Regions from separate parts of the Shinella sp. JR1-6 genome, predicted to be linked through region 1. Evidence: riboswitches for the same ligand, from Rfam matches in the RefSeq annotation. Region 1 holds a riboswitch; the other holds the start of a gene.
What was found. Region 1 has a riboswitch for S-adenosylmethionine ahead of metA (homoserine O-succinyltransferase). Riboswitches for the same ligand answer to the same signal wherever they lie in the genome.

Region 1 (15,991 bases):
TGTTTCCGGCCCACCGAGCCAGTGCACAGGAAACATGTGGACGAGCATCACGCCGAACGCAAACAACACGAGCAGTGCCCTCTGGGACGGCCTGAAGAAGCCGTCCAGCGCCCCGACAAGGACAAAGGGCCAGGACCGATCCCGGTCGCTGGCCCTTGGGCGTGTGATACGGAAAGACCTTACGCGGCTCGGCGCTGGTAGGTGGCGCTGTCGCGGCCGTCGCCGATGTGGAATTGCGAGAGCGCAGCCTGGAGCTGGGCGGCTTCGTTGGCAAGCACCTGGCTCGCCGCCGTCGTCTCCTCCACCATCGCAGCGTTCTGCTGGGTCATCTGGTCCATCTGGTTGACGGCTGTGTTGATCTCGCCGAGCGCCGCAGACTGTTCTTGTGCCGCCCGGGTAATCGAGACGACATGGTCGTTGACGCGATTGACGAGGTCCTTGATTTCCGAGAGCACGTCACCGGTCGACAGCACCAGCGCCACGCCACCCTTCACCTCGCCTGCCGAAGCGTTGATCAGCGTCTTGATCTCCTTGGCAGCATTGGCCGAGCGCTGGGCGAGCTCGCGCACTTCCTGGGCGACGACCGCAAAGCCGCGGCCTGCCTCGCCCGCACGGGCAGCCTCGACGCCGGCGTTCAGCGCCAGGAGGTTCGTCTGGAAGGCGATCTCGTCGATGACGGAGATGATCTGGTTGATCTTCTGCGACGACTGCTCGATGCGCCCCATGGCATCGATGGCGTCCTGCACGATGCCGCCGGACTTTTCCGCGCTGTGCTTGGTCTCGCGCACAATCTCGGAGGCTTCGAGCGCACGGGTCGTCGAGGTCTTCACCGTCGTGGTGATTTCCTCGAGCGCGGCAGCGGTTTCCTCCAGCGAGGCCGCCTGCTGCTCCGTGCGATGGGCGAGCTGGTCAGCGGCGGCCGAAAGCTCGCGTGAATTGCCGGTAATGGTGCCGGCAGTGGAGAGGATGCCTGTCATCGTGCTGCGCAGCGTCAGCATGGCGCCGTTGACATTCGCCTGGAGCTCCGCGAAATCGCCCTGGAAATGGCCGGCCATTTCCTGCGTCAGGTCGGCATGGGAGAGCGAGGCGATCACGCGGCGCACTTCGCTGACGCCCCGGTCGACATTCTCGACCAGTTCGTTGACACCGGCGGCGAAGCGGCGAAGGTCCTCGTCCTCATAGGCCTTGGTGATGCGGCGGGTGAAGTCGCCCGCTGCGGCGGCGGCCACGATCGTGCTGATATTCGACTGCAGGTCCCTGCTCTGTGTCTGCAGGGCAGCTTCCTGCACCTCCATCTCGCGCATATGCGCTTCGTTGGCGCGGAAGACATCGAGCGTGCGCGCCATGGCGCCGATCTCGTCCTTGCGCTCCGTGCAGGGAATGGCGTCGTCAAGCTTGCCGGCCGCAAGATTGGACATCACGCCGGTCAGAAGCTGGATCGGGCGGACGATGCCGGTGCGGGCGAGCAGCGTGCTGAGCAGCATACCCGCGACGATACAGATGAAGGCAGTGGCCAGAAGCACGACCTGCGTCGTCGTCGAGCGCGCGATGGCATCGGCGCGCGATTGCGAAAGCGTTTCGGCCGAATGGGTAGTGTAGAGCTTGAGCGCAACGGTAACGGCCTTCTGCCCCTCCAGCGCCTTGTCGAGCGCGGCTAGCATGACGGCACGGTCCTGGCCCTGCGGCGAGCCGGCAACGGCCACCATGGCCCGGATATCTTCGAAATAGGGCGCCAGCGATGCGCGCACGCCATCGAGCAGCTTTGCCTCCTCCGCATCGGCAGTCGAGGCGATCTTCGGCAGGCGATCGAGCATTTCCTTGGCGCGCTTTTCCGTCTCGGCGGCAAAGTCTGCGGCCTTTTCCGGTGCAAGCGCCAGTTGGTAGGTCATGCGGCTGATCGCGATGACGTCGATGCGCAGGTCCATGGCTTCCCGCGCCACTTCCTCCCGTCCGCCGGTGTCCTGAAACGCCGCGCCGAGTGCCCGCAGACCCCCGCCTCCGACAGCAGCGATCGTGCCGGCGGCGATGCCCATCAAGAGCACGAGAAGACCAACTTTTCTGGAAATGGAGAGATCCGAGATTTTCATGGACAACGTCCCCTGAGGGCGACCGGCGCTGTCCTGGCGCGTTCAATCCCGCACAACCCCGCATCATGCCGGGTCCTGAGATTGGTTTTTCAGGCACAAAGGTTTCGATTTTATTGCCTTCCGGCACCACAATCTAGGATTTCACCCCTTGCGGAAAATGTAATCCGTCTCCTGCCGCAACGTTTCACCGGGCCGGAGAACGGCATTCGGGAAATGGCCATGGTTGACGGCATCCGGCCAGACCTGGGTTTCGAGGCAGAAACCGGCGAAAGCCCCGTAGCGGCGGCCCTCCAGCCCCGGAGCGGCCGGGGCGACATGGGCACCGCTATAGAGCTGCACACCCGGCTCGGTGGTCAGCACCGCCAGCGAAACACCGGACTGCGGGCTACGGACCTCGATCACCGGCCGTTTCGCCTGCCGCTCAGACGAGAGGCAGAAATTATGGTCGAAGGCGATCCCGCCGTCCTGCATCTGCCGGTCCAGCGGCGTCCATTGCCGCAGATCGAAGGGCGTGCCGGCGACCGGGCGAACGTCACCGGTCGGTATCAACCTTTCGTCAACGGGCAGGTAGTGCTCCGCCGCAAGACGAATCTCATGGCCGAGCGCATCTGCCCCGCCGTCGAGGTTGAAATAGCTGTGCTGGCAGAGGTTGACGGGGGTCGGCGCATCCGTCGTCGCCTCGTAGACGACGGAGAGCACGCCGTCACCGGCAAGCCGGTAGGTGCAGGAAATGGCACAGGTGCCGGGATAGCCCGCGCGGCCGGCTGGATCGATCATCGACAGGGTGACGAAGTCCGGACCTTGTGCGGCAATCCGCCAGTTCTGTCGGGCGATGCCATCGCTACCGCCGTGCAGATGGGTGACGCCACCTTCGTTGCATTCAAGCTGGAAATCCACGCCGTCGATCGAGAAGCGCCCACCCTTGATACGGTTGGCGCAACGGCCGGGCGTCGCCCCGAAATAGGGCGAGTGGTCGAGATAGCCGGCAAGGTCCTCGAAACCGAGAACCAGTGGCGCGGGATGCCCTTCGAGCCGCAGATCCTGAATGACGGCGCCCCAGGTGAGGACATGCGCCTTCAGTCCGCCGCTGGCAAGACGGATGCGCTCGACCGGTTCGCCGTTCTCCAATCGCCCGAAGATTTCATTTCGGCTGCCCACACCCGCTCTCCTTCGCTGGTCGCCCGGTCTCGCACGGCAACCTGCTGCAATTCCCCTCCATTCGCAATCGAAAAGTATGACTTTTCTGTCACCCTGCTCAGAAGGACTTCTGGTAGATGATGAAGGGGGTCTTTTCGGCGATGCGATCATAGAGTTGGCGCGCCGTCGCATTGAACTCCTGCGTCATCCAGTAGACCTCGGGCGAGCCTGCTTCCCTCGCCTTGGCATAGACGCCCTCGATCAGCGCCCGGCCGATGCCGGAGCCGCGCACGCCAGGATCGGCGAAGAGGTCCTGCAGGTAGCAGACATTGCCGACCGTCCAGCAGGAGCGGTGGAACAGGTAATGCGCAAGGCCGACGGGCTTGCCGTCGAGCGTGGCGAGGAGGCCGCGATATTCGCCCTCCGCCCCCTCGCCCGTCAGCCGGGCAAAGGTGGTGGCGTAGATCTCTTCCGGCAGCACCGTCTCGTAGAATGCGAGATAGGCGGTCCACAGGCGCCGCCATTCGCCTTCATCATCCTTGTGCAATGGGCGAATGACGACACCGCTCATGGGTCAGGCTCCTGTTCCGATCTTTTCCAGGTCATAGGACGTGGTCTGGTAGATTTCATTGATCCAGTTGCCGAAGAGCAGATGTGCATGGCCGCGCCAGCGGTTCTGCGGCGGCAACGACGGATCGTTATGCGGGAAATAGTTCTTCGGCAGCTTGATCGGCACACCGGCCGAGACATCGCGGAAATATTCGTCGGCGAGCGAGGTGGAATCATATTCCACATGGTTGAAGATGTAGAGGCGGTTTCCAGCCTGCTCCCGCACGAGGCAGACACCCGTCTCGTCGGAATCAAGCAGGATGTCGAGCTCCGGCACCGCCCGGATATCCTCGATGCGGATCTCCGTCCAGCGCGAGACCGGCACCTCGAAATTATCGGAGAAGCCGTTGAGATAGACCGAGGAAGGCTTGCGATTGTGATGACGGTAGACGCCGAAGGCCTTTTCCTCCAGCGTGTGCTTCGGCACGCCGTGGAAATGGTAGATCGCCGCCATGGCGCCCCAGCAGACATTGAGCGTCGAGTGGACATTGGTCTTCGTCCAGTCGAGGATCTGCTTCATCTCGTCCCAATAGGTGACGTCCTCATAATCCAGCAGCTCGATCGGCGCGCCGGTGATGATGAAGCCGTCGAACTTGCGATGCCGCACCTCTTCCCACGTGTCGTAGAAGGCAAGCAGGTGTTCTTCCGACGTGTTCTTCGCCCGGTGGCCGCCGACGCGCACCAGCGACAGCTCGACCTGCAGCGGCGAGGCGCCGACGAGGCGCGCCATCTGCACTTCTGTCTTGATCTTGTTCGGCATGAGATTGAGAAGCCCGATCTGCAAGGGGCGGATATCCTGCCGGATCGCCACCGTCTCGGTCATCACCCGCACGCCCTCGTGAACGAGGGTTTCGAAGGCGGGGAGCGTATCGGGAATCTTGATGGGCATGTGTCACTCGATCGAAAAACAAAAACCGGCCGCAACAGTGTCGCAACCGGCCCACGGAAGGTTTTTCCTCGCGCGGCCCTTTAGCGACTTGTTTAACGTGGCTGCAAGCCGGCCGGCCAAATCACCACGAGGCGTTTAAATAGCGCTCCTTGCGCCACGAATCAATCCATGCCCGGAAACGGGCAAGGCCCGGATGCGGCTGGCATCCAGGCCTTGCTGCTTGAGAGAAGTCGGGCAGCTCAGTAGTAGCTGTAGTAGCGCTTCTTGTAGTAGACCTTGCCGCCCCAGTCGCCGCCCCAGCGATGGCCATAGTGGCCATAGTGGCGCTTGACGCGATAGTGCTTCCTGTAGCCGTGGTGGCCGTGGCCATAGCTCTTCCAGCCGTAGCTCTTGTGGCCGTAGCCATAGTAACCGGCCTCGGACGGGGCGGCGAAGGAAACGGCTGCGACGACGGCGACGACGGCCGAGATGATGAACTTGCGCATGGGACTCTCCTGATCTCTTTCGGGTTACAGGATGAACTCCTCTCATCCAGTGATCAGACTGTCTCATGGACCAGGACGCAGCGCTGTTTCGGATGGAACACGGCGCCGACATTCCTGATTTCAAGGTTTCCTAGCCCTCCAGCTCCTCGCGCAGCATCTCCAGCTCCAGCCATTCCTCTTCCATCGCCGTCAGCGAATGGCGCAGCTTCTCCATCTCCGCCGCCAGCTTGTTGAAGGTGGCGGGATCCTTGGTGAAGAGGGCCGGGTCGGCCATCTTCGCCTCGCGCGCGGCGATCTCCTTCTCCGCCTTCTCCATTTCCTTCGGCAGGTTCTCGAGGGCGAATTTCTGCTTGTAGGAGAGCTTTGCCTTACCCTTGCTTTCCGCCGGGGCCGCGGCGGATGACGTCTCGGCGGCCCTCGCCTTCTCGGCCTTTTCCGCCTTGCGTTTCTCCTCGATTGCGCCGCGACGCTGCGCCATCATGTCGGAATAGCCGCCGGCATATTCGATCCAGCGGCCATCCGGGTTTTCCGGGTCGGTCGGCGCGATGGTCGAGGTTACGGTGCGGTCGAGGAAGTCGCGGTCGTGGCTGACGAGCAGCACGGTGCCGGCAAAACCGGCGACGATTTCCTGCAACAGATCGAGCGTCTCGATGTCGAGGTCGTTGGTCGGCTCGTCGAGGATGAGAAGGTTCGTCGGCCGCGACAGGATGCGTGCCAGCATCAGGCGCGCACGCTCACCGCCTGAAAGGTTGCGGATGGGTGTGCGGGCCTGCTCGGGCTGGAACAGAAACTCCTTCATGTAGCCGGTGACGTGCCGCTGCTCGCCATTGACGAGCAGCGTCTCGCCGCGCCCGTCCGTGAGATAATGGGCAAGCGTGTCGTCGAGATTCAGGTCCTCGCGACGCTGGTCGAGCGTGGCGATTTCCAGGTTCGTGCCGAGTTTCACCGTGCCGCTGTCGGGCTCGAGCTCGCCGGTGAGCATCTTGAGCAGCGTCGTCTTGCCCGCACCGTTCGGGCCGACGAGACCGATACAGTCGCCGCGGTGGACGCGGATCGAGAACGGCGCGACAATTGTGCGCTCGCCATAGGTCTTGGTGATCTTTTCCGCCTCGATGACCAGCTTGCCGGATTCCTGCGCATCGGAAGCGCTGGCCTGTACGCTCCCCTGTGGCCCCTTGTGGCCGCGATAGCGGGCGCGCAGATCGTGAAGCGCACCGAGGCGGCGCATGTTGCGCTTGCGCCGGGCGGTAACACCGTAACGCAGCCAGTGCTCCTCGCGCTCGATCGCCTTGCCCAGCTTGTGCTGCTCCAGTTCCTCGGCCTCCAGCACCTCGTCGCGCCAGGCCTCAAAATGACCGAAGCCGCGGTTGAGCCGCCGCGACTGGCCGCGATCGAGCCAGACGGTGGCATTGGACACCTTTTCGAGGAAACGACGGTCGTGCGAGATGACGACGAGGGCCGAGCGGGTCGACTGCAACTCGCCTTCCAGCCATTCGATGGTCGGAAGGTCGAGATGGTTGGTCGGCTCGTCGAGGAGGAGAATATCCGGTTCGGGCGCCATCACCCGGGCCAGCGCCGCCCGGCGCGCCTCGCCGCCCGACAGCGACTTGGGATCCTCGCTGCCGTTGAGCCCCAGATGTTCGAGCAGATAGGTGACGCGATAGGGATCGTCGCTCGGCCCGAGGCCCGCCTCCGCATAGGCCGCAACCGTGTCGTAGCCGTCGAAATCCGGCGCCTGATGCAGGTAGCGGATCGTCGCGGAAGGATGGCGGAAGACCTCGCCGGACTGCGCTTCGGCAAGGCCGGCGGCGATCTTCATCAGCGTCGACTTGCCCGAACCGTTGCGGCCGACGAGAGAGATGCGGTCGCCCGGCTCCACCTGCAAGCTGGCGCCGGCAAGCAGCGGCGTGCCGCCGAAGCTGAGGAAAATGTCGTCGAGTTTGAGAATAGGCGGTGCCAAGGGTCAGGCTCCTGAAAGGTCGTAGGGCCGGGCGATGAGAATGGCGCGGCCGGTCGCAAGCGAAAGGCGGATCGGACCTTCCGCCACATTGGAAATGGTGCGCGACGAACCGAAGGGCAGCGAAAAGTCCTTCAGCGGATAGCGCGCATTGTCGATGGTGAGGCCCGAAAGCGGGGCAAGGCCGAGAATGGAGAAGAGGCTGCCTTTCGGAAGATCAATGGCGCGGCGGCCCGGCAGCAGTGGCCAGGCCTCCTCCTCGCCCGACGTGAGCTTGATGGTAGAGCCCTGCTCTTCCAGGAAGACGGCGTGCAGGAGATGCATCAGCGCATGGTCGCTGCGCTCCCCGCCGAGTGCGCCGGCAAGCAGGATAGTATGCGCCCCGCGCTCGGTCGCGACCGCAACGGCAAGCGCCCCGTCGGTTTCGTTCTTGGCAGCGGGATAGGGCTGGCGCTCGACCTGCGGCCAGGCGGCGACAAGCTCCGGCGAGGTCGAATCGAAATCGCCCACCCAGAGTTCGGGCACAACGCCGAGGCTTTGCGCGTGCCGCATGCCGCCATCCGCCGCAATAACGCGCGCGCCCGCCACGTCCGCGCGAAGACGCGGCGTCACGGCGAGTGCGCCTCCTAGAAGGACGACGAATTTCGGGTCTGTCGATACCGGCATGGTCATGGCTGATGCCCTTAGCGCATGTTCCCCAGAAAGGGAAAGATTTTGCATTCGAAGACAGGGAGCAGCCAGCAGGAGGGACATGAAACGCAAGAAGCGCGGGCAGAACCCGCGCTTCGATTTTATAAGGATCGTAGCCGTATCAGGCGGCGTTGCTCACCGCGGCACCCCGCGGGGAGAAGAGCAGCCGGTCGGAACCGGCGGTCACCTTGACGGTCGAACCGTCGGGGATGTCGCCGGCGAGGATCTTTTCCGCCAACGGATCCTGAAGATGCTTCTGGATCGCGCGCTTCAGGGGGCGTGCACCATAGACCGGATCATACCCCTTTTCGGCCAGCCAGTGCACAGCCTCCTCGTCAAGGTCGAGAACGATCTTGCGATCGACCAGGAGCTTGCGCAGCCGGGCCAGCTGGATATCGACGATCGCGCCCATTTCCGACCGCTTGAGGCGATGGAACAGGATGATCTCGTCCACCCGGTTCAGGAACTCAGGCCGGAATGCCATCTTCACCACATCCATGACCTGGTCGCGCACGCTGTCACTGTCCTCGTTCTCGCCGAGCGCGGTAAGATATTCCGCGCCGAGATTGGAGGTCATGATGATCATCGTGTTGCGGAAGTCCACGGTGCGGCCCTGGCCATCGGTCAAACGGCCGTCGTCGAGGACCTGCAGGAGCACGTTGAAGACGTCAGGATGCGCCTTCTCGATCTCGTCGAACAGCACGACCTGATAAGGCCGGCGGCGAACGGATTCGGTGAGCGCACCGCCTTCCTCATAGCCGACATAACCGGGAGGCGCGCCGATCAGCCGGGCCACCGAGTGCTTCTCCATGTATTCCGACATGTCCATGCGCTGGATCGCCGTCTCGTCGTCGAAGAGGAAGCGGGCGAGCGCCTTGGTCAACTCCGTCTTGCCGACGCCGGTCGGGCCGAGGAAGATGAACGAGCCGATCGGCCGGTTCGGATCCTGAAGGCCGGCACGCGCGCGACGCACGGCACGGGAGACTGCCTGAACGGCGTCGCCCTGCCCGACGACCCACTTGCCGAGTTCGTCCTCCATGCGCAGGAGCTTGTCGCGCTCGCCCTCCAGCATCTTGTCCACGGGGATGCCCGTCCAGCGGGAGACCACATGGGCGATGTTGTCGGGGGTCACGACCTCCTGCACCATCGGATCGACATCACCGGCATCGCGACCTTCAGCCTCCTCCAGCTCCTTTTCGAGCTTCGGGATGATGCCGTAGGCGAGCTCGCCCGCACGCTGGAACTCACCCTTGCGCTGCGCGATGGCGAGTTCGTTGCGCAGCTCGTCGAGCTGGCGCTTGAGGTCGGCAGCGCGGCCGAGTTTCGACTTTTCCGCCTGCCAACGTGCAGTGAGCGCGGAGGCTTCCTCTTCCAGCGCGGCAAGGTCGATCTCGAGCTTTTCGAGCCGATCCTGCGACGAGCGGTCGGTTTCCTTCTTCAGTGCTTCGCGCTCGATCTTCAGCTGAATGATACGGCGGTCGAGTTCGTCGAGCTCTTCCGGCTTGGAATCGACCTGCATGCGCAGCCGCGAGGCGGCTTCGTCCATCAGGTCGATCGCCTTGTCCGGCAGGAAGCGATCCGTGATGTAGCGGTTGGAAAGGGTCGCGGCGGCAACGAGAGCCGAATCGGATATCCGGACCTTGTGGTGCTGCTCGTACTTCTCCTTCAGGCCGCGCAGGATCGAGATCGTGTCCTCGACAGTCGGCTCGTCCACCATCACGGGCTGGAACCGACGGGCAAGGGCCGCGTCCTTTTCGACATGCTTGCGGTATTCATCGAGCGTGGTCGCACCGACGCAGTGCAGTTCACCGCGGGCAAGCGCGGGCTTCAGCAGGTTGGAGGCGTCCATCGCCCCATCCGCCTTGCCGGCGCCGACAAGCGTGTGCATCTCGTCAATGAACAGGATGATCTCGCCGTCTTCCGCCTGCACTTCGGCAAGGACAGCCTTCAGACGCTCCTCGAACTCGCCGCGATACTTCGCACCGGCGATCAGCGCGCCCATATCGAGCGCCATCAGCTTCTTGTCCTTGAGACTCTCCGGCACATCGCCGTTGACGATGCGCAAGGCAAGACCCTCGGCGATCGCCGTCTTGCCGACGCCGGGTTCACCGATGAGGACGGGATTGTTCTTCGTGCGGCGCGACAGGACCTGGATCGTGCGGCGGATTTCATCGTCGCGGCCAATGACGGGGTCGAGCCGGCCTTCGCGCGCATCGGCGGTGAGGTCACGGGCGAACTTTTTGAGCGAATCGAAACCCTGCTCCGCACTCGCCGTATCGGCGGTGCGCCCCTTGCGGATGTCGTTGATGACCTGGTTGAGCTTGGTCGCCGTGACACCGGCCTTGGCAAGAATCTCGGACGTCGCCGCGGATTTTTCGATCGCAAGTGCCAGAAGCAGGCGCTCGACGGTGACAAAACTGTCGCCGGCCTTCTTCGCGGCCTCTTCGGCGGTGGAGAATACCTTTGCAAGCGGCTGGGAGAGATAGACCTGGCCGTTGCCGCCGGACACCTTCGGCTGCTTGGCAAGGGCGGCGTCGTTGGCGATCCGCGCTTCGCGCGCATTGCCGCCGGCACGCTCGATCAGCGATGTTGCCATGCCCTGGTCGTCGTCGAGCAGCACTTTCAGGACGTGTTCGGGCGTGAACTGCGGGTTGCCGTCGGCAAGCGCCTTTGTCTGGGCGGATTGCAGGAAACCGCGAACGCGTTCGGAGTATTTTTCAATGTTCATCATTACCTCCAGGACTCGGCCGGCCCATCAAGGCACCGGTCGATGATTCAGGATAAGGCTCCCATCAAGGCGAACCTTTCATACATGCGACCCGCCCGGCCTTGCGACCGGTCAATCGCCTGAAGCGAATATGGTGGAGGTTTTTCCGAATTAAAGGGAGCGTCAGGCCGCCGGTCGAGATTTTTCGCAGGCGCCTTGCAAAACGCAAGAACCCGGCACGGGGCCGGGTTCCTCTACCGTATCGAAACGCCGTTATTCCGAGGCTTCGAGAGCCGGAGCGGCATCACCGGCGGGCTGTGCGCCCTCACCGGCAGCCTCAGCCTCGGCCTCGCCGCGGCGCGGACGGCGCGGGCGGGGCGTGCTGCGGCGACGGGCTGGCGCGCGGCCCGTGGCAGGCGCTGCAGCTTCGTCTTCGAGCGAAACTTCAGCCGGCGTACCCTCGATCACCGGCTGCGGGCCGGTGCCATCGATAACGGGCTGCTCGACGGCGACAGGGACCTTGGCGGCAGGGGCCTTGGCAACAGGAGCCTTGGCGACCGGAGCCGGCGCAGCGACGGCAACGGGTGCGGGCTCATCGACGGGCGCCGAATCGAATTCGTCGGAATCCCGGTCGAAACCATCGCGGTCATTGAAGTCGGTCCGCTCGGCATTGTCCGAACGCTCATCCCGCGGGAAGCGCTCCTGCATCTGCGCCTGAGCGGCTGCGATGATGCGGTTGTAGTGTTCGGCATGCTGCAGATAGTTTTCCGCCATGACGCGGTCGCCGGCGCTCTGGGCGTCCCGGGCAAGCGCTGAATATTTCTCGGCGATATGCTGGGCAGTGCCCCTGATCTTCACGTCCGGACCCGAACTGTCGTAGGTCCTCGTCAGGGGATTGCCACCCTTGCGGTGGTTATTGTTGTTATTGTTATTGTTATTGTTGTTATTATTGTTGTTGTTACGCCCGCGGCCGCGCTTGTTTTGCTGTCCTGGCCTCATATGTCACTCACCTAACGTATCGTGTCTTGATGATCATGTGTCTGCACGCTTGATCAGGCCATGCCAGATCAAGCGTCCTTACCCGCGGGCAAACCACGCCGGTCGGTGGTCCTGTCGCCGTAAGACGTCAAATTAACAGGTACCCGCACTAGGCAGTCTTCAACCCTAGCAACTCTTCGAGAGAGCAATCCTCGCGATCGGGTCATGCAGGAACGAATCCTTTGTGTCATGACCGCTTGCCCAGTGCGTGCCCGCAACCTAGCCCGCTTCCTTCCCGATTCCAAGCCTTTTCTTTGCAGCCGCAGAATTTGCTGCGCTTGTGCAGCAAAATTACAGGGCGGCCGCCTTTGAAAAGAGAAGAACACGGTCATTGCCGCCAAGATCCTGGATTGCGTCGATCCGCGAGAAGCCGCTTTCGCGCATGATGGCCGTGACCGCATCTTTCTGGTCGTAGCCGATCTCGTAGGCCACCAGGCCGTTTTCCTTTAGATGAACGCCCGCGCCGGCAGCGATTACGCGATAGGCATCGAGCCCGTCGTCTCCACCATCCAGTGCCAGTATCGGGTCGTGGAGCCGGACCTCATCGTCCAGCGTTTCGACCACGGAACTGACGATATAGGGGGGATTTGACACGATGATGTCGAACACCCCGGTCACGGCTGCAAACCAGTCGCTCTCGACCGTCTCAAACCGGTCGGCGATGCCATTGATATCGGCATTGCGCCGCGCCGTTTCAAGGGCACCGACCGAAAGATCGGCGCCGATCCCGGTCGCCACTGGCACGAGATCCAGAAGGGCAAGACAGATCGCACCTGTTCCGGTTCCAAGGTCGAGAATCCGGCAACCGCCCATCTCGCGCACGATCCGTTCCGCATGCGACACCAGCGCATCGACGAGGACTTCGGTATCCGGCCGCGGCTCCAGCGTCTCCGGCGACAGCACCAGGTCGAGTCGCGAGAAGGCCCGGCGGCCAAGGATGCGGTGGACCGGCTCGCGTGCGATGCGGCGGACAAGCGCGTCATCAATGGTCTGCCGCTCGGCCTCCCCCAAAGGCTGATCACCCCGCGTTATGAAGGATGTCGGCGTCAGGCCCAGCAAGCCCACAAGCAGCGTTCGCGCGTCGCCCGCAGCGTCGACGATCCCCGCTTCGGCCAACCGGCGCCGCGCCGCGGCCAGGACCTCGGCAAGCGTCGTACCACTCATCGGCCCTGTTCGCCGAGCTGGGCCAGAAGGCCGGCCTGGTAGTCGGCGACCAGCGCATCGACCACCTCGTCGATCTCGCCGACCATCATGCGGTCGAGCTTGTAGAGCGTCAGGTTGATGCGGTGATCCGTGACGCGGCCCTGCGGGAAATTGTAGGTGCGGATACGCTCGGAGCGGTCCCCGGAACCGACCTGGCTCTTGCGATCGGCGGAGCGCTCGCTTTCCGCGCGCTGGCGCTCGATGTCGTAGAGCCGAGAGCGCAGCACCTGCATGGCCTTGGCGCGGTTCTGGTGCTGTGACTTTTCCGAACTCGTCACGATGAGGCCGGTCGGCAGGTGGGTGATACGCACGGCCGAGTCGGTCGTGTTGACGTGCTGGCCACCGGCGCCCGACGAGCGCATCGTGTCGATACGGATATCCTCCGGCCGGATCTCGATATCGATCTCTTCTGCTTCCGGCAGCACGGCGACGGTCGCCGCCGAGGTGTGGATGCGCCCGCTCGCCTCCGTCTCCGGAACGCGCTGGACGCGGTGCACGCCCGATTCGAACTTCAGCTTGGCGAAAACGCCACGCCCGGTGATCGTCGCGATGATTTCCTTGAAACCGCCAGCCTCGCCTTCGCTGGAAGACAGGATCTCCACCTTCCAGCCATGGGCCGCGGCATACCGCTCATACATGCGAAAAAGATCGCCGGCGAAAAGCGCAGCTTCCGAACCGCCGGTACCGGCGCGGATTTCGAGGATCGCGCTCTTTTCGTCGGCGGCGTCCTTCGGGAGAAGCAGGATCTGCATCTCCTTTTCGAGGCCTTCCAACTGCTCCTTCAGCTCCGGCAGTTCCATTTCCGCAAGGTCGCGCATCTCCCGGTCCGTCGCCTTGTCGGCAAGCAGCACGTCGAGATCGGCGATCTCACCGCTGACCTTCTGGTATTCGCGGATCTTCGTCACGACCGGCTGGAGCTCGGAATATTCCGAGGCGAGACGCACATAGGTCTCCGAATCCGGCCCCGCCGACATGCGCGCCTCGATCTCGCCGAAACGGCGCTCGAGTTCACGCATCTTTTCAACGGGAAGCTTCGCCACCGTTCAAACTCCCGTCAAAAAATTCAAAGCGGAACGCCGTGCTCGGCCGCAAAGTCAGTAAGGATCTGGCGGACCGAGGCCGTCGGCCTGGTATCGTCGAGCGCCGGTGTCAGCACCGCTTCGAGTTTCGCCGCATCCAGCGACAACAGCATCGACTTGACCGGGCCGATCGCTGCCGGCGACATCGAGACCGAGCGGAAACCGATGCCAAGCAGCGCCATGGCCGAGATCGGCTTGCTCGCCATTTCCCCACACAACGTCACCAACGTGTCGTTGCGCAGGCCGGCGCGCACGATATCGCGCAGGATTCGCAGGAACGGCCGGCCGAGCGTGTCGAACCGATCGGAGACGCGGGCATTGCCACGGTCGACCGCCATGGCGAACTGGAAGAGATCATTCGAGCCGACAGAGACGAAATCAACCTCCGCCATCAACTCGTCGAGCTGCCAGAGCAATGCCGGCACTTCCAGCATGGCACCGAACTGCAGCTTCTTCGGCAACTGCTCGCCGATCTTCGACTGGCGCTGGATTTCCTTCTGCAAGAGGTCGCGGACCTCCTTCAATTCGGAAACCTCGGTCACCATTGGCAGCATCAGCCGGAGATCGGCGCCCGCCGCAGCGCGCAGCATGGCACGCAGCTGGGTGCGCAGCAGGCCCGGCCGGTCGAGCGACAGGCGGATGGCCCGCCAGCCGAGCGCCGGGTTTTCTTCCTCCGCCGCGCGGAAATAGGGCACCACCTTGTCGCCGCCGATATCGAGCGTGCGGAACGTCACCGGCCGACCGCCGGCATGTTTCAGCACGTTGCGATAGAATGACTCCTGCTCCTCGGCCTTCGGCATGGTCGAGGCGATCATGAACTGAAGCTCAGTGCGGAAAAGGCCAATGCCGGATGCGCCGGATTCATTGAGATGCGGCAGGTCGACGAGCAGACCCGCATTCATCTGGAGATTGATCGCGCGGCCGTCCTTCGTGACGGGCTCGACAGCGCGCAGCGCCCGGTACTGCTCCTGCCTGCGGGCGCGGAAGCGCACCTTTTCCTCATAGGAGCGCTGGAGGTCCGGCAGCGGTCGCAGATGCACCCGCCCGTCGTCACCATCGATGATGATCGGATCGCCGTTTTCCGCCAGCGCCACGGCACCCGCCGCCTGGCCGACCACCGGAATGCCCATGGCGCGCGCGACGATCACCACATGGCTGGTGACGGCGCCCTCCTCGAGCACCAGGCCGCGCACGTTCTCCCGCGGATAATCGAGCAGTTCCGCGGCCCCCATGGCGCGCGCAACGACGATCGCATCATTCGGGAAGCTGCTGGCCGAGAGTTTCGCACCATAGCCGGTAAGCTGGCGCAGAAGCCGGTTGGCGAGATCGTCGAAATCGTGCATGCGCTCGCGCAGGTACGGGTCCGTCAGGCGGATCATGCGCGCCTTGGTCTCGCTCTGCACGCGCTCGACCGCCGCTTCCGCGGTCAGGCCGTTGCGGATCGCCTCTTCGAGCTTCCTCACCCAGCCGCGGTCATGCGCAAACATGCGATAGGTTTCCAGCACCTCGCGGTGCTCGCCCTCCATCGACACCTCGCGGCGCGACAGCATGTCGTCGATGGAAATGCGCAAGGACCCCAGCGCTTCGGCGAGGCGACCGAGCTCGTGTTCGGAATCCTCGTTCAAAAGGTTCGTGACGACGATGCGCGGCTCGTGCAGCACGACATAACCGAGACCGATACCCTCACCGAAGCTCGCCCCTTCGATCGCGACGGGGCGGGACAGGTCCAGCTCGAGGCCGGGCTTGGTGAGCTTCTTCAGCTCGCCGGTCGCCACCATTTCCGCAATCACCATCGCCGTCGTTTCGAGCGCCTCCACCTCGTCTTCGCGGTAGGTGCGGCTCGCCCTGTTCTGCACGACAAGCACGCCGAGCGCCCTGCCGGTGCGCAAGATAGGAACGCCGAGGAAGGAGTGGTAGATCTCTTCGCCCGTTTCCGGCAGGTATGTGAAGGCAGGATGGGATTGCGCGTCAGAAAGGTTCAGGGGCCGCGCGGACGCGGCAATCGTGCCGACGAGGCCCTGGCCCATCTTGAGCTGAGCAAGGTGGACGGCACCGGGATTGAGACCCTCGGTCGCATAGAGTTCGAGCACGCCATCGGAGCGCAGCACGT
Region 2 (15,991 bases), on a different contig from region 1:
TCACCTTTTCCGAATGATCCCTCTGCCAGGCGCCTGTGACGTCGAGCGTGCCCGTGACGACGCGCGGGATGAATTTGACGTTTTCGACGGCCGCGACGAGGCACGGTTCGCCCTGCGGCGTGCGGTAGACGTAATCGTAGCGTGAGCCTTCGAGGTGGAAGCGCACACCGGCCGCGACGCCGCTAACGTGTAGCCGCTCGCCCTCGCCGATGACGAAGCCGACTTCGCCTTTGCCGATCCGCGCGACAAGCTTTTCGGGCGCGAGTTCGAAGATCGGCGTCGCCGGGTTGCCGGCCGCATCGAAAAACGCCACCCGGCAGAGGCGGCCGAGCGAGGGACGCTCGTCGCCGCCAGTGACAAAGCGGAGGTAAAGGGCACGTTCACCCTCGCCACCCGGCACCGCCATCATCGACAGGGTGAGGAAACGGCCCTTCCGGCTGAACGGGATATGGTCGATGTCGAAGAGCATCGTCACCCCTTGACCGAGGAGCCGACGGCGCCGTCCATGATGTAGCGCTGCGCCAGGAAGAACAGGGCGAGCGGCGGCAGGCAGAGCACGACGGTGATCGCCGCGATCGATGTCACGTCCACCTCATGCAGGCCCTTGAACATGGAGAGGCCGAGGGTGAGCGTGTACATGGACTGGTCGTTTAGGAAGATCAGCGGGCCGAGATAGTCGTTCCAGGCATTCATGAAGTGGAACGTGCCGACCAACACCAGCGCCGGCATCATCAGCGGCAGGTGAATGCGCCAATAGATATCGAAGGCATTGGCCCCGTCCATGCGCGCGGCCTCGTCGATCTCGACCGGCACCGTCATGATGTACTGGCGCAGCAGGAAGACGAAGAAGGCATCGGCGAAATAGGCGGGCACGATGAGCGGCTTCAACGTGTTGATCCAGCCGAGCAGGTTGAACTCCATGTAGAGCGGGATCATCTTCACATCCCACGGGATCATCATGGTGGCGAGCAGCAGGATGAACAGCGGATCACGGCCGGGGAACCGGAAGCGCGCGAAACCGTAGGCGACGAGCGACGACGAGATGAGCTGGCCGATGGTGGAGAAGGTGACGACGATCAGCGAGTTCGTGAGGTACGTGCCAAAGGGCTGCTTGTTCCAGGCGATGAAGAAGTTTTCAAAGTGCCATTCGGAGGGCCAGAAGACCGGAGGGAACTGGTAAAGGTCCGCCTGACTTTTGACCGCCGTCATGAAGGTCCAGTAGAAGGGCGCGATGAACAGCGCCGACAGCAGGATCAGCGCGGAATAGAGCAGCGTCTTACGCATCGCGGTCGCCTCCCTTCACTTCGCCCTCGTAATAGACCCAGGCCGAGGACCAGCGCATGACGAGCAGGCTCAGCACCAGCACGATGAGGAACATCACCCAGGAGCCGGCGGCGGCATAGCCCATGTCGAAATACTTGAAGGCGTTGTCGTAGATATACATGGCGAAGAAATAGGTGGAGCCGAGCGGGCCGCCCTTGGTCATCAAAAGCGCGATCGTCAGTTGCTGGAAGGCGGCGATGATCGAGGTGATGAAGGTGAAGAGCAGCATGGGACCGAGCATCGGCAAAGTGATGAACAGCATCTGTGCCCAGCCCGGCACGCCGGAGACGGTCGCCGCCTCGTAAAGCTCCTTGGGAATGGCCTTCAGGCCCGTCAGCAGGATCAGCATGGTGCCGCCGAACCCCCAGAGGCTGGCGATGATGATGGCGACGATGGCAAGGCCGGGTTCGCCGAGCCAGTTCGGCCCGTCCACGCCGACGAGCGACAGCATGAAGTTCAGGAGACCATATTCGCGGCTGTAGATCCAGCTCCAAATCGTCACCAGCGCGACGCCGGAAATGACGCTCGGGAGATAAAAGGCCGTGCGGAAGAAGCCGCTGGCAAAATTCGCGTGATGCAGCATCAGCGCGACGAGGAAGGACATGACGATGTTGAAGGGCACGTAGATCGCGGCAAACTTCACCGTGATCCAGAGGCTTTCCCAGAATTGCGGGTCGTCGAACAGCATCGTCCGGTAGTTGTCGAAGCCGATGAAGGTGCGCTCGCCGACGACCGGCCAGTCATGAAAACTCATGGTGAGCGAGAAGAGCAGCGGGCCGAGGGTGAAAAACAGAAAACCCAGGATCCACGGGGAAATGAACAGATAGGCCGTCAGATGGCGCGAGAAGGCGGATCGCCGTTTCTGCACGACCTCGGGTACGGTTGTAGCAATGGTCACGTTTCACTCCCCTGGACTTCGCTTTGGAACGAAAAGGGCGCCTTCTGCCCCTTCTCCCGGTAGAGAGAAGGGGACAGCAAGGAGGCGGGATTACTTCAGGAAACGTTGCGAGCGCTTCACGGCGTCGTCGAGATGCGCCTTGGCGTTGCCCTGGTCGATCATCGTCGCCTCGATGGCGCGGGCGAGGTTGTCCTGCACCTTGCCCCAGTTCCGGTTCTTCAGGAAGGCGTGCGTCTCGGTGCTGGAAGTCGCGAGGATATCGAAGAACGGCTTGTAGACCGGGTCCTTGGTCATGCCCATCCCTTCCGCCACGCTGGTGCGGACCGGAAGGTCATTGGTGCGCATGGCGACCGCCTCCGGCGAGGAGAAGAACTTGACGAACTCCCAGGCAAGATCCGGCTGCTTGGCATCCTTCGCGATCGACATGGCCGAAACACCGAGCGCCGAATGGGCCGGCTTGTCGCCGAATTTTGGCAACGGCGCGACACCGTAGCTGAAGCCGGCGGAATCGATACCCGACTTCGACCACATGGCACTCTGGAACATGGCGATCTTGCCACCCTTGAAGAGCGTATCGCCGGACGTGTCGTCACCCACATGCAGCGTGGCAGCCTCTTCCTTCTTCGCCATGTCGCCGAACATGTCGAGCACCTGAACCGCCGCTTCGCTGTTCATGTTGCCATCGATCGTCTTGCCGTCGTCAGAGATGTACTTCGTGCCGTTCGACCAGAGGAACTGTTCGAAATCATAGGGATCCGGCTTCGCGTCGACCGCAAAGCCGTAGACCTTGTTCTCCTTGTTGCGGAACTTCGCCGCCTTGGCGCGCAGATCGTCCCAGGTCCAGCCGTCCTTCGGCTCTTCGACACCCGCCGCCTTGAACATGTCCTTGTTGTAGAACACGACCTGGGTCGTGAAACCCGCCGGCATGCCATAGGTCTTGCCCTCGACACGGGTCGTGTTCATCAGACCTTGCGGAATGTCGTCCGGCTTGATCTCGGCGGCGTCCCTGGCGATGAGATCGTCGAGCGGCATCAGCGACGTGTAGTATTGCGGGAAGTTCCACATATACATGACGTCGGGCGGGCTGCCCGCGCCAAAGGCGGCGACGAGCTTCTGGTCGTAGCCATCGGCATAGGGCTCAACCTGCACCTTCACGCCCGGATGCTTCTCCTCGAATTTCTTCGCGATGGCCTGCTGGATGGCAAGGCTCTCATCGGAATCCCAGGTCGCGAAGCGCAGCACGTCTTCAGCATGCGCCGACACGCTGCCCGCCAGCAGGAAGGCAGCCAGCGAACCGGCGATGACTATCGTGTTCTTCCTCATTCCATTTCCTCCTTTACCGGGTCAGGCGACCCGCTTCCCCTTTTCGTTGACGATGAGCGCCTCGGTCTCCGCATCGAGGCGGCGGTGCACTGCCCGGCCTTCCGCGTCGAACAGGTAGCAATGCTGCGGCGGCAGGCAGAGATGGACCGTTTCGCCGTTGGCGACCGGATGCGTGCCGCGCACCACCGCCGTCATGTCGCGGCCGTCCTCGAGGCTCAGATGGACGTGGCTTTCCGTACCGAGCCGCTCGACGAGGCGCACAGTGCCGGCAAGCTCCCCTTCACTGGCCGGGACGATCTCGATCCTGTCCGGCCGGATGCCGAGCGTGACCTTGCCGGCAATCGCCGGGGTGGCGTCGGCTTCGAAGACGACCGGCTGCTTCAGGCCGCCGCCCGACAGCGTGATGTGCGTGCCTTCCTGCCCCGCGACCTCCGCCTCCACGAAATTCATGCGCGGCGAGCCGATGAAGCCGGCGACGAAGAGGTTGGCGGGCTGGTAGAACAGCTCCAGAGGCGTGCCGAACTGGCTGACCTTGCCCTTGTCGAGCACGACGACACGATCGGAGAGCGTCATCGCCTCGACCTGGTCATGCGTCACATAGATCATCGTTGCGCCGAGACGGGCATGCAGCGCGGCAAGCTCGACGCGCATGGTGACGCGCAGGCCCGCATCGAGGTTCGACAGCGGCTCGTCGAGCAGGAAGAGTTTCGGCTCGCGCACGATGGCGCGACCGATGGCGACACGCTGGCGCTGACCGCCGGAGAGCTGGCGCGGCTTGCGGGCCAGCAGCTCCTTGATGCGAAGGATATCCGCGGCGCCTTCGACGCGGCGGTCGATCTCGTCACGCTTCATGCCGTTCAGCGCGAGACCGAAGGAGAGGTTTTTCCGCACGTTCATATGCGGGTAGAGCGCATAATTCTGGAAAACCATGGCGATGTCGCGCTTGGCGGAAGGCACATGGGTGATATCGCGCTCGCCGAGGCGGATGGTGCCGCCATCCAGCTCCTCGAGACCGGCAATGGAGCGCAGCAACGTGCTCTTGCCGCAGCCCGAGGGGCCGAGGAAACAGACGAATTCACCATCGGCGATTTCAAGGTCGATACCCTTCAGCACCTCCAGAGCGCCAAAACCTTTTCGGAGATTTTCGATGCGGATCGATGCCAACGGCGTCCTCCCTGTCGGCGAAACGTCCGGGCTCCCCAGCCCTTGTTAAACGTTTATATCATAATAAAAACGTTTAACTTAATTTGTAAAGTAGAAAATGAAATGCGCGAAACACCCTGCCGGACCGATGGTCACGGCAGGGGGCCGGCCACGATACGACCGGCGCAAGCTCTTGTGAAAGCGGCGTTATCCGACGCGGAAATGCTTCGACAGCTTCAGGCCCTGCGCCTGATAGTTGGAGCCGAGGCCGGAACCGTAGAGACCTTCCGGTGCACCGAGCATGTGCTCGTAGACGAGGCGGCCGACGATCTGACCGTGCTCCAGGATGAAGGGCACTTCATGGCTGCGCACTTCCAAGACGGCGCGGCTGCCGGAGCCGCCCGCCGGGGCATGACCGAAGCCGGGATCGAAGAAGCCGGCATAATGGACGCGGAATTCGCCGACGAGCGGATCGAAGGGGGTCATTTCGGCGGCATAGAGCGGCGGGACATGAACGGCCTCGCGGGAGACGAGGATATAGAACTCGTCGGGATCGAGGATCAGTTCGTTGCGGCCGCGGCTGAACAGCGGCTCCCAGAAATCGAAGATGTCATGCTGGTTCTTGCGGTCGACATCGACGACGGACGTGTGGTGCTTGCCGCGATAGCCGATGAGCCCGTCCGGGCCGGTGCCCTTGAGGTCGATGGAAAGCGCGATGCCGCCGCCGGAGACGTTCGGCGTCTCGCTGGCGACAAGCGTGTCCGTGCTGTGGAGGGCGAGCAGCTCGCTTTCACCGAGCAGGGCATTGCCCTTGCGAAAGCGAACCTGCGACAGACGCGAACCGCGACGCACGACGATGGGGAAGGTGCGTGGCGAGATTTCGAGATAGAGCGGGCCGGAATAGCCGGCTGGAATCTTGTCGAATTCCTGCGCGCGATCGGTGATGACGCGGGTGAAGATGTCGAGGCGGCCGGTGGAGCTCTTCGGATTGGCGGAAGCCGCCAGTTCCGCCGGCAGGTCGAGGCTTTCCATCAGCGGCACGATATAGACGCAACCCGTCTCCAGCACCGCGCCGTCGGTGAGGTCGATGACGTGCAGCTTCAGCCGGTCGAGCTTGTCGGCAACGAGGTGGGACGGCCCCGGCAGGAAACTCGCCCGGACGCGAAAAGCCCTTGCGCCGAGCCGCAGGTCGAGACTTGCAGGCTGGATCTGGTCGTCATCCAGCGCAGCCTCGCTCTTCAGCCGGCCACTTTCGAACAAGCCGCGAATGGCGCTGTCCGCCAGAATGCCCGTGCTGCGCGTTGCAGAACCACTCATCGTCATACCGTCCCGTCACAGCAGCGGGCCAGATGCTCCGGCCGCCTGCTTTTCGTATCGTTTCTTCCGAAAGCCGATGCCCACGTTTCGGAACAATACCCGGAAGGCCCGCACAAAACCAAATGCCGCCAATTGACGCAAGCGCGGGGGCGCAGTATTAGCAGATTATCCCGTGGTGATTTGGCCGGCCGGCTTGCAGCCACGTAAAACAAGTAGCTAAAAAGGCCGGGTTCGAAACCGGCCTGCTTTTGCGGCCGGTTTTTTTGTTTGAAGGCGACGATCACATGAGCAAGTCCTGGCGCCCGGCCACCCAACTCGTTCACGGCGGAACCACCCGTTCCCAGCACGGTGAAACCGCAGAAGCAATCTTCCTCACGCAAGGCTTCGTCTACGACACCTCGGCGGCGGCCGAAGCCCGCTTCAAGGGCGAAACCGACGGTTTCATCTACGCCCGCTACGGCAGCCCGACCAACGACATGTTCGAAAAGCGCATGTGCATGCTGGAAGGCGCCGAAGATGCGCGCGCCACCGCGTCAGGCATGGCCGCCGTTACCGCCGCAATCCTCTGCCAGCTCAAGGCCGGTGACCATATCGTGGCCGCCCGTGCGCTCTTCGGTTCCTGCCGCTGGGTGGTCGAGACGCTCGCGCCGAAATACGGCATCGAATGCACGCTGGTCGACGGCCGCGACCTTTCCAACTGGGAAAAGGCCATCCAGAAGAACACCAAGGTGTTCTTCCTCGAAAGCCCGACCAACCCGACGCTCGAAGTGATCGACATTGCGGGCGTCGCCAAACTCGCCAACCAGATCGGCGCCAAGGTCGTGGTCGACAACGTCTTTGCGACACCGCTCTTCCAGAAGCCGCTGGAGCTCGGCGCGCATGTCGTCGTCTATTCGGCCACCAAGCATATCGACGGCCAGGGCCGCTGCCTTGGCGGCGTGGTGCTTTCGGACAAGCAGTGGATCGACGAGAACCTGCACGACTACTTCCGCCACACGGGCCCGGCCATGTCGCCGTTCAATGCCTGGACGCTTCTGAAGGGCATCGAAACGCTGCCGCTTCGCGTCAAGCAGCAAACCGAGAATGCGAGCCGCATCGCGGACTTCCTCGCCGACCAGAGCCAGGTCGCCCGCGTGATCTATCCGGGCCGCAAGGACCATCCGCAGGCCGACATCATTGCCAAGCAGATGGCGGGCGGCTCGACGCTCGTCTGCTTCGAGTTGAAGGGCGGCAAGGACGCGGCCTTCGCACTGCAGGACGCGCTGGAGGTCGTAAAGATCTCCAACAATCTTGGCGACGCCAAGAGCCTCATCACCCATCCGGCGACGACGACGCACAAGAACCTCACCGACGAGGCGCGCGCCGAGCTCGGCATTTCGGCCGGCACGGTGCGCCTTTCGGCGGGTATCGAGGACAGCGAAGACCTGCTCGAGGATTTCGCGCGGGCACTTTCCAGGGTCAAGGCCTGAGCCCTTCGCCAGAGCGATGGACAAATACGGAAGCACCGGCCGAGGAGGCCGGTGCTTTCTCTGCTTATCCTTGACGAAACCACATTCGTGTAGAATAGCAGAAGCTAATCAGTTCAAGGCTTGCCTATGTATCGTGCGCTGACCCGCGACATCGAAGTGACCGTAGAGCCGTATTACCTGGCCGACCAGTCCGACCCCGACGACAGCCGCTATGTGTGGGGATACCGGGTGGTCATCGCAAACCATTCCGACGTCGCCGTCAGGCTGATGACACGCTACTGGCACATTACCGACCAGAACGGCCAGGTCGATGAAGTGAACGGCCCCGGCGTCATCGGCGAGCAGCCGGTGCTGCGCCCCGGCGACACTTACGAGTACTCTTCCGGCTGCCCGCTCGAAACGCCCTCGGGCATCATGTTCGGCCGCTACCGTATGGAGGCGGAGAACGGCGAAGCCTTCGACGTCGCCATTCCCGCCTTTTCACTGGATACGCCAGGGCAGGCGCGTACCCTCAACTGAGGGCGGAGAAAATCCCCCTACTGCGGCAGGACTTCCGCCGCCTCGAAGCGGTAGGTCGTCGAGCAGAACTCACAGGTGACCGCGATCTCGCCCTTGTCGTCGGCGGTATGCGCGATTTCCTCGGCACTGAGACCGGCCAGAACACCCTTCAGCTTCTCGCGCGAGCAAGAGCAGCGATCGAAGACCTGCTGCGGCTGGTAGACGCGCACGCCCCGCTCGTGGAAAAGGCGGAACAGCAGCCGTTCGGTGCCGACATTGGGATCTGTCAGCTCGTCTGCGTCGATCGTTTCGACCATGGCCTTGGCTTCAGCCCAGTTGTCGTCATCGGCGATCTTGTGCCCGGCCTCCTCGCCGTCGCCGCCCGGAAGATCGGCCTGGCGCATGCGCTCCGGCGCCTGAGGCAGGAACTGCGCGACCATGCCGCCCGCTCGCCAGCGATGGCGCGCCTTGCCGGCGGCATCGCGGTCGTAGAGTTCGGCAACGCCGAGGCGCACCTTGGTCGGAATCTGCTCCGACTGGCGGAAGTAGACGCCGGCGATCTCCTCCAGCGTATGTCCGTCGAGCGGCACGATGCCCTGGTAGCGCTGGGTATGCGCGCCCTGGTCGATGGTGAAGGCGAGAATACCCTTGCCGAGAAGCTCGTGCGGCTCCGTTGCACCGGCGGCAATCGCAGCGTCAAGCGCCGCCTGGTCGAAGCGGGCGTAGGCGCGGACATTTTCCGGAGCAGAGAAATCGGCCACCAGCAGATCGACAGGGCCGTCGCCCTTCGTCTGGACGATCAGCTTGCCCTCGAATTTCAGCGAGGTGCCGAGCAGCACGGTGAGCGTGATCGCCTCGGCAAGCAGCCGGGCGACGGGCGCGGGATAGTCGTGCCGACCGAGAATGCCGTCGAGCATCGGGCCAAGCTGCACGGCGCGGCCGCGCACATCAAGGCCATCCACCTGGAACGGCAGGACATGGTCATCGCCGGTAAAACCGGGTTCACCGAGTTTCAGGGCATTTTCAGCCATCATCATCATTCTGCTCCTTGCACGCTTCGGCCCCGCCGAGGCCATGGGCCCGGCCTGCTGCCGACAGGCGTTCTACCGTGATATCGCACTCGCTCTTGCCCGATCATTCCACACCGGGCAGGCATGCGCCAGAGAAAGCGCCTCGCGACGCTCCGTGATGGCCCCTAGATCGTGCCGCTGGCGGCATTTTTCAAGATGAGCGTCAGACGACGCCGAAGCACCAGGCGAGGATCGACTTCTGCGCATGGAGGCGGTTTTCCGCCTCGTCGAAGACCACGGACTGCGGGCCGTCGATCACCTCGTCGGTCACCTCTTCGCCGCGATGGGCGGGCAGGCAGTGCATGAAGAGCGCATCCTTGCCGGCGCGCTCCATCAGCTGCTTGTTGACCTGGTAGGGCTGGAAGATGTTGTGGCCACGGGCGCGATGCTCCTGGTTCATCGACACCCAGCAGTCGGTGACGACGAGATCGACACCGTCGACGATCGCCTCGGGATCATGGCCGAGCAGGATGTCGCCGCCATTGTCGCGCGCCCAGTTCAGGATCTTGTCGTCCGGCTCGGAGCCCATCGGCACGGCCATCTTCATCTTGTAGCCGAAGCGGGCGGAACCCTCGACAAAGGAATGCAGCACATTGTTGCCGTCGCCCGTCCAGGCGAAGGTCTTGCCCTTGGTGGAGCCGCGATGCTCCTCGAAGGTCATGAGGTCGGCCATGATCTGGCAGGGATGCGTCATGTCCGTCAGCGCGTTGATGACGGGTACCGTGGCGTGTTCGGCAAGCTCCAGCATGCGTGCATGGTCCGTCGTGCGGATCATGATGGCATCGACATAGCGCGACAGGACCTTCGCCGTGTCGCCGATCGTCTCGGCGCGGCCAAGCTGCATTTCCGTACCCGACAAGAACAGCGTCTCGCCGCCGAGCTGACGCATGCCGACGTCGAAGGAGACGCGGGTTCGCGTGGAGGGCTTCTCGAAGATCATCGCAAGCATCTTGCCGGCAAGCGGCTTGGCTTCCGTGCCAGCCTTGCTGGCAGCCTTGCGCGTGTGCGCATCGTCCATGATGACGCGAAGATCGCTTTCCGAAACGGCGGAAAGATCGAGAAAATGCTTGGCCATGATATGTCCTGTCTGTCCCGGGATCCTTTTGTGGCTGCAGCGCCCCTGGCGCGCCATCACGACGCACGGCGCTGCAGGCCTATGCGGCCTTGGCAGCCGTGAGTTTTTCCGCAGCGCGCTCGATGCGGGCAAGCCCCTCGCGCGCTTCCTCCGCGGTCACGGTCAACGGCGGCAGCAGCCGCAGCACATTGTCGCCGGCCGGCACGGCAAGCAGGTTTTCCGCCCGCACGCCCTTCAGGAGATCGGCGACCGGGATTTTTGCCTTGATGCCGAGCATCAGTCCCTCGCCGCGGACATCCTCGATGACATCGGGGAAGCGATCCTTCAGCGCGGCCAGCCCCTGGCGGAAGACGAGCGCGACATCACGCACATGCTCGAGGAAGCCGTCTTCCAGCACCACGTCCAACACGGCGTTGCCGACGGCCATGGCAAGCGGGTTGCCGCCATAGGTAGAGCCGTGCGTACCGGCAACCATGCCGGCCGCCGCCTCGTTCGTGGCAAGGCAGGCACCGAGCGGGAAACCGCCGCCGATACCCTTGGCAATCGCCATGATGTCAGGCGCGACCCCTGCCCATTCGTGAGCGAAGAGCCGCCCCGTGCGACCGACGCCGGTCTGCACCTCATCGAGGATGAGCAGCAGGCCGTATTCGTCACAGAGCTGGCGCAGCTCCTGCATGAACTCCTTCGACACCGGGCGCAGCCCGCCCTCGCCCTGCACCGGCTCGATCAGGATACCGGCCGTTTCCTCGGTGATCGCGTCCTTGACGGCCGTGATGTCGCCGAAGGGGACCTTGAGAAAGCCCGGCGCCTTGGGGCCGAAGCCCTCGATGTATTTTTCCTGACCGCCGGCGGCGATCGTCGCGATCGTGCGCCCGTGGAAGGCACCCTCGAAGGTGATGATGTGGTACTTGCCGGGATGGCCCTTGGCAAAATGGTAGCGCCGGGCGGTCTTGATCGCACATTCCAGCGCCTCTGCACCTGAATTGGTGAAGAACACCTTGTCGGCGAACGTGGCCTGCGTCAGCCGGCTGCCGAGGCTTTCCTGGCCCGGAACCTCATAGAGGTTCGACAGGTGCCAGACCTTGTCGGCCTGCTCCTTCAGCGCGGCGACGAGATGAGGATGCGCATGGCCGAGCGAGTTGACGGCAACACCGGCGGCAAAATCGAGATATCGCTCGCCATCTTCGGTGGTCAGCCACACGCCCTCCCCGCGCGTGAACCGGAGCGGCGCACGCATGTAGGTTTCATAGAGCGGCGCGACATCGGCCATGCGTGGATCCTCCGAAAAGAGATGCGGAAAAACAGAAATGCAGCTTGACTTTTCCAAGCCTCAGAAAAACCAAAAGCCGCCTTTCGGCGGCATGCCGCACTATCAGCATTTCATATTGGGATGTCAACAAAATCGCACCCGAAATGGCGCTGAACATCCCGCAAGGTGAGGATTCGCGACGCGCATGGAAGGTGTCTCTATCGAGTCACACCCGACCAGCAAGTTGGGGAAAACTCCGAAATCGATTCGCCCGGATTCCGGCGACTCTTGTCACAGAGTCCACCGGTCTCTAGGTTAAAGACCAATTACTAGACTGCATGCGGCGGAACTAGTCAGCAAGAGAGTTAGGGCGTTCAGGTTCCGGACCCGTCCGGAGCACGACGAGGGATTCCCGCATCCTGAACGCCGAGCGGAGACAAAAACATGAACTGGACAGACGAGCGCGTCGAGAAACTCAAGAAGCTCTGGAGCGAGGGCCTGAGCGCGAGCCAGATCGCGGCGCAGCTCGGCGGCGTCAGCCGCAATGCCGTCATCGGCAAGGTGCACCGGCTGAATCTGCCCGGCCGCGCCAAGGCCGGCGGCACCCAGACCGCGACACGCGCCAAGCGTCCGGCTCCGGCGACGCCGCGTCCGTCGAACTTCGCTGCCCGTCCCGTCGCCGCCCGTCCGGTCGCCCGTCCGGCCGGCAACGCCATTGTCAAGGAAGAGATCGACGCCGATTTCGAAATGCAGGCCGAGACCCTTCCGGTTCCGGCCAACCGCAACAACGTGGTCGTGCCGATGTCGCGTCGTCTCGAGCTGACCCAGCTCACCGAGCGCACCTGCAAGTGGCCGATCGGAGACCCGCTCAACGACGACTTCCACTTCTGCGGCAACGAGTCCCCCGACAATTCGCCCTACTGCACCTACCACCAGCGCCTCGCCTACCAGCCCTCGGCCGAGCGCCGCCGGATGCGATAACATCTACCACGGCAGAAAATGCGATGCGGACCCGAAAGGGTCCGTTTTCGTTTGAGATGGTGGTGCCTCTACTATTCCCCCAAAACGCAAACAGGCCCCTGAGGGCCCATTTCCGTCCTTGGGAGGAATTCCGCTCGCTCAGGTTTCCAGCGAATAGCCGGCGCCGCGGACCGTGCGGATGACGTCCTGCATGTTGGCGAAGTTGAGCGCCTTCCGCAGACGCCCGACATGCACGTCGACGGTGCGCTCGTCGACATAAATGTCATGGCCCCAGACCCCGTCGAGAAGCTGCGAGCGTGAGAAGACGCGGCCGGGCGAGGTCATCAGGAACTCCAGAAGGCGGAACTCCGTCGGGCCAAGGCGGACCTCGCGGGTGCGACGATGGACGCGGTGCGTCTCGCGGTCGAGCTCGATGTCGCCGCAGCGCAGCACCGTCGAGACAACCTCGGGCTTGGCACGGCGCAGCATCGCCCGCACGCGGGCAACCAGTTCCGGCGTCGAGAAGGGCTTGACGACATAGTCGTCCGCACCGGTGGCAAGCCCGCGCACGCGCTCGCTCTCCTCGCCGCGCGCCGTCAGCATGATGATCGGCAGGCGTTCGGTTTCCGGGCGCTGGCGCAGGCGTCGGCACAGCTCGATGCCGGAAACGCCCGGGAGCATCCAGTCGAGGATGAGGAGATCCGGCATGCGCTCCTGCAAGCGCATCTCGGCCTCGTCACCGTTCAGGATCGTATCGACCTCGAAACCTTCCGCTTCCAGATTGTAACGGAGGAGAACACTCAGGGCCTCCTCGTCTTCCACGACGGCAATTCTGGGCACCATGGAGTTGAACCTTGCTCTTTACTCGGACGCGTCGGCGACATCGGCCGCGACGACGGAGGTCGAGGTATCGTCCTTCGGACGCTCACCTTCCGGCTGCGAGCCTGTTGCCATGTAGTAGATGGTTTCGGCGATGTTGGTCGCGTGGTCGCCGATGCGCTCGATGTTCTTGGCGCAGAACAGGAGATGCGTGCAGGGTGTGATGTTGCGCGGGTCTTCCATCATGTAGGTCAGGAGTTCGCGGAACAGCGAGGTATAGATCGCATCGATCTCGTCGTCGCGCTCGCGGATCGCCTTGGCCTTCTCGATCGAGCGGGTGGCATAGACGTCGAGCACTTCCTTGAGCTGCATCAGCGCGAGCTCGGCGAGATGCTCCAGGCCGCGGGCGAGCTTGCGGGGCATGCCCGAGCTCTGGACGGCGATGACGCGCTTGGCGGTGTTCTTTCCGAGATCGCCGACGCGCTCCAGTTCGGCCGCGATACGGATCGCGCCCATGATTTCGCGCAGGTCCGCCGCCATCGGCTGGCGCTTGGCGATGGTGACGATCGCCTTGTCGTTGATCTGGCGCTCTGCCGTATCGAGGATGACGTCCTCGGAGATCACCTTCTGGGCCAGCGCCGCGTCGGTCGTGACGAGGGCGCGGACGGAATCGGCGACCATCTGCTCGGCGGTGCCGCCCATTTCGGAGATGCGGCGGGAGAGGTATTTCAGTTCTTCGTCGTAGATGGAGACGATGTGGCTCGATGACATGGCTCAGTCCTTAATGCGCTCGGGTTCCAGGGATGCTCGGCGACGAAGGCGTCAGCCGAAGCGGCCCATGATGTAGTCCTGCGTGCGCTGGTCATCCGGGTTGGTGAACATCTTGTCGGTGTCGTTCTCCTCGACGAGGTTGCCGAGGTGGAACATGGCGGTGCGCTGCGAGACGCGGGCCGCCTGCTGCATCGAGTGCGTCACGATGACGATGGTGAAGTTCGCGCGCAGTTCATGGATCAGTTCCTCGACCTTGGCGGTCGCGATCGGGTCGAGCGCCGAGCAGGGCTCGTCCATGAGGATGACTTCCGGGCTGACGGCGACGGCGCGGGCGATGCACAGGCGCTGCTGCTGGCCGCCGGAAAGGCCCGTGCCGCCTTCATGCAGACGATCCTTCACCTCGTTCCACAGGCCGGCCTTCTGAAGGCTCTGCTCGACGATGGCGTCCATGTCGGCCTTCCCCTTGGCGAGACCGTGGATACGCGGGCCATAAGCGACATTCTCGTAGATCGACTTCGGGAACGGGTTCGGCTTCTGGAAGACCATGCCGACGCGGGCACGCAGCTCCACGACGTCGATGTTCGGATCGTAGATATCGTCCGTATCGAGCGTGATGCGGCCGGTGACGCGGCAACCGTCGATCGTGTCGTTCATGCGGTTCAGCGTGCGCAGGAAGGTCGACTTGCCGCAGCCCGACGGGCCGATAAGGGCGGTCACCGTGTTTTCGCGAACATTGAGGTTCACATCGTAGAGGGCGCGCTTCTCGCCGTAGTAGACCGAGACGTCCTTGCCGATCATCTTGTAGGAAATGTCGTTCATTTTCTTGTCCAGCGCTTTCTCGACTGCTGCTTCTGACATCATGTTCATATGACCGGTCCTTCTACCAGCGCCGTTCGAAACGGCGGCGCAACAGGATGGCGCCAACATTCATGAGGATGAGGAAGATGAGGAGCACGATGATGGCTCCGGAGGTGCGCTCGACGAAGGCGCGTTCCGCCTCGTTGGCCCACATGTAGATCTGCACCGGAAGCGCCGTCGCAGGGTCCATCGGCGTTGCCGGAACATCGGCGACGAAGGCGACCATGCCGATGAGAAGCAGCGGGGCGGTTTCACCGAGTGCGTGAGCAAGACCGATGATCGTGCCCGTCAGGATGCCGGGCATCGCGAGCGGCAGGACATGGTGGAACACGGTCTGCATCTTCGAGGCACCGAGGCCAAGCGCAGCCGAGCGGATCGATGGCGGCACGGCTTTCAGCGCGGCACGGGTCGCGATGATGATCGTCGGCAGCGTCATGAGGGTCAGCACCAGGCCGCCGACGAGGGCCGCCGAGCGCGGGAAGCCCGCGAAGTTGACGAAGACAGCAAGGCCGAGAAGACCGTAGACGATGGACGGTACGGCGGCGAGGTTGTTGATGTTCACCTCGATAAGGTCCGTGAACCGGTTCTTCGGAGCGAACTCCTCCAGATAGATCGAGGCAGCGACACCGATCGGCAGGGAGAGCACGAGCACGATCAGCATCATGTAGAGCGAGCCGATCGCTGCGACGCCAACGCCGGCAGCCTCCGGACGGCTCGATGCGCCATTGGTGAAGAGGCCGGTGTTGAAGTGCTTGGCGAGCGCGCCGCTTTCGGCGAGCGTGTTCATCCAGCCGACCTGCTTGTCGGAGACCTTGCGGTTCGTTTCCGGCACGGCGAGGTCGATCTGGCCCTTGAAGGCGGAGTCGAGGTCACCATGGGCAAGGAACGTCACGGTCTTCGTCGTGCCGATGATCGCGGGATCGGCGGTGACGAGATCGCGCAACTGCACGCGGACGCTGTCCGAAATCATACCGTTGACCGCCTTCAGGCCGGCCCGGTCCTTTTCGTCGACGCCCAGCACCTTGGCGAGCGCATTGCGGGCAACGATCGGGTAGTTCGCCGTAACCAGCTTCTGCGGGTTGGTGGCACGCTCGTTGTTCTTGTCGATGACCTGTTCGGAGAACTCGACCGGAATGGTGATCATCGTCTGCTGGAACGCGGTGTAGCCCTTGGAGACGACCGAAAACAGCAGGAGGAACAGGAAGAGCAGACCGAAGG

Region 2: linked by a shared signal. The riboswitch ahead of EXZ48_RS13690 (O-succinylhomoserine sulfhydrylase) and the one ahead of metA (homoserine O-succinyltransferase) in region 1 are both predicted to bind S-adenosylmethionine.

The regions. Positions count from the first base shown of each region.
Region 1 covers NZ_SHMI01000008.1:107,822-123,812, forward strand. Annotated here, with positions in the region: gene EXZ48_RS16350 (methyl-accepting chemotaxis protein) at 180-2,087, opposite strand; gene EXZ48_RS16355 (aldose epimerase family protein) at 2,229-3,245, opposite strand; gene EXZ48_RS16360 (GNAT family N-acetyltransferase) at 3,343-3,795, opposite strand; gene metA (homoserine O-succinyltransferase) at 3,799-4,722, opposite strand; SAM riboswitch at 4,783-4,860, opposite strand; gene EXZ48_RS16370 (hypothetical protein) at 4,962-5,207, opposite strand; gene EXZ48_RS16375 (ABC-F family ATP-binding cassette domain-containing protein) at 5,338-7,167, opposite strand; gene EXZ48_RS16380 (thiamine diphosphokinase) at 7,171-7,830, opposite strand; gene clpB (ATP-dependent chaperone ClpB) at 7,976-10,582, opposite strand; gene EXZ48_RS16390 (DUF4167 domain-containing protein) at 10,835-11,560, opposite strand; gene prmC (peptide chain release factor N(5)-glutamine methyltransferase) at 11,891-12,763, opposite strand; gene prfA (peptide chain release factor 1) at 12,760-13,842, opposite strand; gene ptsP (phosphoenolpyruvate--protein phosphotransferase) at 13,866-15,991, opposite strand, start outside.
Region 2 covers NZ_SHMI01000006.1:285,316-301,306, forward strand. Annotated here, with positions in the region: gene EXZ48_RS13660 (amylo-alpha-1,6-glucosidase) at 1-469, opposite strand, end outside; gene EXZ48_RS13665 (carbohydrate ABC transporter permease) at 472-1,284, opposite strand; gene EXZ48_RS13670 (carbohydrate ABC transporter permease) at 1,277-2,221, opposite strand; gene EXZ48_RS13675 (sugar ABC transporter substrate-binding protein) at 2,312-3,544, opposite strand; gene EXZ48_RS13680 (ABC transporter ATP-binding protein) at 3,566-4,708, opposite strand; gene EXZ48_RS13685 (2'-deoxycytidine 5'-triphosphate deaminase) at 4,895-6,004, opposite strand; SAM riboswitch at 6,167-6,245, shown strand; gene EXZ48_RS13690 (O-succinylhomoserine sulfhydrylase) at 6,289-7,473, shown strand; gene apaG (Co2+/Mg2+ efflux protein ApaG) at 7,600-7,992, shown strand; gene EXZ48_RS13700 (Hsp33 family molecular chaperone) at 8,010-9,002, opposite strand; gene argF (ornithine carbamoyltransferase) at 9,205-10,116, opposite strand; gene EXZ48_RS13710 (aspartate aminotransferase family protein) at 10,196-11,386, opposite strand; gene EXZ48_RS13715 (GcrA family cell cycle regulator) at 11,810-12,346, shown strand; gene phoB (phosphate regulon transcriptional regulator PhoB) at 12,485-13,168, opposite strand; gene phoU (phosphate signaling complex protein PhoU) at 13,187-13,915, opposite strand; gene pstB (phosphate ABC transporter ATP-binding protein PstB) at 13,967-14,782, opposite strand; gene pstA (phosphate ABC transporter permease PstA) at 14,796-15,991, opposite strand, start outside.